2 regions of the Pseudoalteromonas sp. BMB genome follow, and region 2 is predicted to be linked to the other one. Evidence: predicted binding sites of a transcription regulator. Region 2 holds the regulator's gene; the other holds the start of a gene.
What was found. Region 2 encodes sigma-54, which starts transcription at its own class of promoters, with help from an activator protein. Its sites were predicted from a motif close to GTTGGCACGNNNNTNGNNT; they were not measured.
Positions count from the first base shown of each region.

Region 1 (2,409 bases), on a different contig from region 2:
CAACCAAATCATTAATTTGCACATTGTGAAGTGGGCGATTGCTGATATTTACTGCAATGGCGTTTTGCGCATTCACTTGGATCACTTGCAGTTTATTGATGGTTTTAATTTGATGCATAAACACTTTACCATCGACATTAGTCAGCGGATTGCTATGCGCTACGTTAAGGATCTGGCCATTCTCTAAGCCATGCATACGGCCTAAATTAATTACGACTTGTTCATCATCGATATGTAGGATTTTGCCATTGGTTGGTAAGCAGGCGACCGCTGCGTTTAAATCAGTTGCGATTTGTGTCAGCGTGGTTTGGATCTCATCAGCATAATCTGTCTGCCAAAAGCGCTCACTGTACACATCGATTAATCTGGTTTTCTTAAACGGCCATACGCCTTGAGTGGCATATTGTTTTTGCCACACCCTTTCATGAGAAAGTGCATCAAACAGCGCAAAGTCTACCTTGAAGCTTCTTAAGTATTTATCGCTTTGCCAAAATGCGAGGTCACTATTAAGTTTATCGACACTAGCAATATCAGTAATTTGACTCAGTAGTACAAATTGGCTGTTGGTATTTGCTGTAATGGTCTCGATTAGCTGCTCATTATAATCAAAACGTTGACTGAAAAAGCGGCTAACATCTAGGGTCTGTGCAAAATAGGGAACGGGTTCTAAGCTCGACTTTTGTTCAGTCATTGTTTGATATAGGCGCTCGCTCACGGCTTTATTTATGTCAAAAATTTGACCTAAAGTTGCTTGATGTTTATTTTTTAGCTGGCTTTGTGTGACTGCAACCTGTTTATTGTAAGCACTGGTTGGGCACTGAGTACTTTGTGGGGTAATATCGATATGCAATGTTACTTGCCATGAGTCACCGACTTTTGCTTCAGCAATCACGTTGGCGCTTTGGATTTCGGCATTTGAGCGGATCTTAAGTTGATCTTGGGTGAGCACACCATCGGTGACGGTTTGTACACTACTCACAGAAGCACCAGAAAACAGCAATGCTTGTGTGATGGCGTCGTTTACGGCCTTTCTTTTGGCTTTTTGATGATCGCCATTTTTAACGTCAGCCATGCCGGTCACTTCAAACCATTCGGCATAAGCTGGATTAGTTAAGGTGATGCACAACAGTGATAGACTGATCGTGAATTGCTTTTTCATGTTTAAATGCCCAGATCAAAAACTACTCTTTAACTCAGCAATACCTGTGCCAAATTTTGGCAAGGTTCGTGCATAATCATAGATCATGAAAGTTAATTTTTATTTATTGCCAATACTCGATGAAACCACAACAACCCTTGCGAGACCACGATGCTGGGGAAGTGTTAAATTTTGATTGGTATTTATTGTAGCGGAGTGTGGTGAAATGCGTATCACTAATTCTATCAGTGCAGTTGTTATGGTTTGTTCGCTAGCGGGACTCAGTGGCTGTTCAAGCCTCGTTGACAAGCACATTGAATATGAAACGGTGCAACCGGAAACCTTTCCTGTTTTACGGGCAGTGGGGTACGCGCCTTTGAGTGCTCAGCCGGGTAAAACTGCGGGTGAGAAGCAGCTGATGGCCATTAAAGTCTCAAAATTAGAAGCCTATCGAGAATTGGCTGAGCAACTCTATGGCCAGAATTTGACATCCACTATTACGGTAAAAGGTGCTATTGCCCAAAACGACGGCCTTAAGAGCCAAGTAAATGGACTCGTACGAGGAGCTAAGGTGCTGAAAAGTTACGCTGTTGGTGATACTTACGCGACGGAATTAGAGCTTGATATGAAACGCGTTTATGATTTGTATATTACTCAAGTCAAGCCGCAGAAAATTAAGAAGATATCTTACAGCTTTAAGTAAGCACCCATCGCATGTTGCTTACTTAATGCGCTTCACTTCGGTTGTTCTTCAAAACTAAAATATGGCTGGCGTGGCTACGCCTTTAGATTACGTACTAACTCACTGTCGCTACTTTTCACACTACCATCCTGACCATATGTAATCGAAGTTGGTGCGCCAATTAAGATCCCTTTTAGTTCACGTGTGCTTACATTGGCCTGATGAGCCGTTTTAGCATTGATTTCATTTTTGGTTTGGCACTCACTGAGTAATGCTCGCACTTTAGCGACGAGCGGGGCTACTTCATTGTGTTCAAAGACGTGAGACTCAGTTTTTGACAATTCATTGTCGAGCTTTTGCAGTTTTGAAATGAGAGTTAGCTTTTCACGAGCGATTTCTTTTAAATTGTCGCCACGTCGGGACGCAAGCTCGTCAAGCTCACGCGCTAGAAGCTGGGTCATCGCTTCTAGCGTCGAGATTTGTTCTGAAAGTTTGTGGTGGCAAAGCCGAACCAAATCATCCATATATTTCGAACTCAAATGCAGCTATGTTTTTGGCGAGTTTTTCCGCGTCAACTTGATACTTGCCT
Region 1 is NZ_MBQA01000013.1:74,999-77,407, forward strand. Features, by position in the region: gene BB427_RS01580 (flagellar assembly protein T N-terminal domain-containing protein) at 1-1,159, opposite strand, end outside; gene BB427_RS01585 (LPP20 family lipoprotein) at 1,365-1,841, shown strand; gene flgN (flagellar protein FlgN) at 1,916-2,344, opposite strand; gene flgM (flagellar biosynthesis anti-sigma factor FlgM) at 2,337-2,409, opposite strand, start outside.
Region 1: BB427_RS01580 (flagellar assembly protein T N-terminal domain-containing protein) is a predicted target of sigma-54. The motif match lies at 1,195-1,213, and genes of this name have one in related genera.

Region 2 (2,409 bases):
ACTACGTTCTACATGATTGTAGGGTTAGTACCAAGCGACAAAGGTTTTATTCAGATTGATGATGAAGATATCACTTTGCTACCGATGCACAGCCGCGCGCGACTTGGTATTGGCTATCTACCGCAAGAGTCTTCAATCTTTAGAAAACTCACGGTCTATCAAAATTTGATGGCGATTTTAGAAACTCGAAAAGACTTATCTAAAGTTGAGAGAGAAGCTGAACTAAACGAGTTACTGGACGAATTTAATATTCAACACATTCGTGACTCACAGGGCATGGCATTATCGGGAGGCGAAAGAAGACGCGTAGAAATTGCTCGCGCTTTAGCCGCTAATCCTAAGTTTATCCTGTTAGATGAACCTTTTGCTGGTGTTGATCCTATTTCGGTGTTAGATATAAAGACAATCATAGAGCACCTAAAAAATCGCGGTATCGGTGTGCTAATCACCGATCATAACGTTAGAGAAACACTGGACGTATGTGAAAAAGCCTACATCGTTTCACATGGTGAGTTAATCGCTGCAGGCACGCCAGAACATGTTTTGGCAGATCAAACCGTAAGAGATGTCTACCTAGGCGAACAATTCAAGCTATAGTTAAGACGTAGTATTAATAACTGTTAAAAAGGATTGTTAGAGATACATGAGGCAATCATTACAGCTGCGCATGGGGCAGCAACTTACAATGACTCCGCAACTGCAACAAGCCATTCGCTTGCTGCAGCTCAGTACATTGGATCTGCAACAAGAAATACAAGAAGCATTAGACAGCAATCCATTGTTGGAAGTGGAAGAAGGTGATAATACTGACGGCGAAAACGCTGACCAACACAGCCAAGAAAAGAGTAGTGCTGACGACAATCAAGATTCAAGCGATGAAGCGCAGGTTAGTGACTATGAGATAGACTCAGATACCGCCATGAGCAAAGACACTGTCAGTGATGACCTTGCCATGGATGTCACTTGGGATGAATATATGAGCGCAGCACCCGCTGCAAGTTCAGGCCCACTTCCCGATGACGATAATGTTTATCAAGGGGAAACCTCTGAATCTCTCCACGACTATCTCATGTGGCAACTTGAGCTGACACCATTTAGTCCAACAGATAGAGCGATTGCGATTGCGATTATTGAAGCAGTCGACCTGTCAGGCATTTTAACACTGTCTTGCGAAGACATTTTAGAAAGCATTAATGATGAAAGTAGCGAAGAGCCTATTGAGCTGGATGAAGTCGAAGCCGTACTCAAACGTATCCAACTTTTCGATCCTGTCGGTATCGCAGCGCGTAGTTTACAAGAGTGCTTGTGTATTCAGCTAAATCAATTCGCCCCAGATACGCCATGGATTACCGAAACGAAAATGATCCTGACAGAGCATATCGATTTGCTTGCCAGCCGTGACTATCGAACTTTGGCTAAGAAAACGCGCCTTAAAGAAGCCGATCTCAAAGAGGTCATGACGTTAATTCATAGCCTTAACCCAAAACCAGCGGCAAGCATTATTCATGAAGAGCCTGAATATGTGATCCCTGACGTATCAGTGAAAAAAGTAAAAGGTCGCTGGGTCGTAGAGCTAAATCCTGATGCTATGCCTAAAATAAGAGTAAACGACCATTACGCTGCGATGTCTAGAACGGCGAAATCCAGTACGGATAGTCAGTTTATTCGCTCACATTTACAAGAAGCAAAGTGGTTTATTAAAAGCTTAGAAAGCCGAAATGATACATTATTAAAAGTTACCAATTGCATTGTGCAACAACAACAGGCATTCTTTGAACATGGCCCCGAAGCAATGCGCCCTATGGTGCTAAATGATGTTGCTGAAATGGTTGAGATGCATGAGTCCACAATTTCCCGTGTGACAACACAAAAATACATGCATACACCTCGGGGAATATTTGAGCTGAAGTATTTCTTCTCTAGCCATGTAAGTACAGAAAATGGAGGTGAGTGCTCCTCTACAGCAATTAGAGCACTTATCAAAAAGCTGATAGCTGCAGAAAATACCGCGAAGCCATTGAGTGACAGCAAAATTGCAGATATCTTAGCTGAGCAAGGAATTAAGGTAGCGAGACGTACGATTGCAAAATATCGTGAATCCCTAGCCATTCCACCGTCAAATCAGCGTAAAAGCTTGATATAAGACGTAAAACCCAAGAAGGAAAAATGCTTATGCAACTAAATCTAACTGGTCGCCATGTAGAAATTACTGACTCATTAAGAGACTATGTCACCAACAAGTTTGCGAAGCTAGAAAGGCACTTTGATCATATCAATAACGTGCATGTGATCCTTGATGTCGAGAAGCTAGTACAAAAAGCAGAAGCAACATTACACGTAAACGGCGGCGAGCTATTTGCATCAACAGAGCATCAAGATATGTATGCCGCAATTGATGGCCTTATCGAC
Region 2 is NZ_MBQA01000105.1:34,712-37,120, forward strand. Features, by position in the region: gene lptB (LPS export ABC transporter ATP-binding protein) at 1-597, shown strand, start outside; gene BB427_RS07665 (RNA polymerase factor sigma-54) at 644-2,143, shown strand; gene hpf (ribosome hibernation promoting factor) at 2,173-2,409, shown strand, end outside.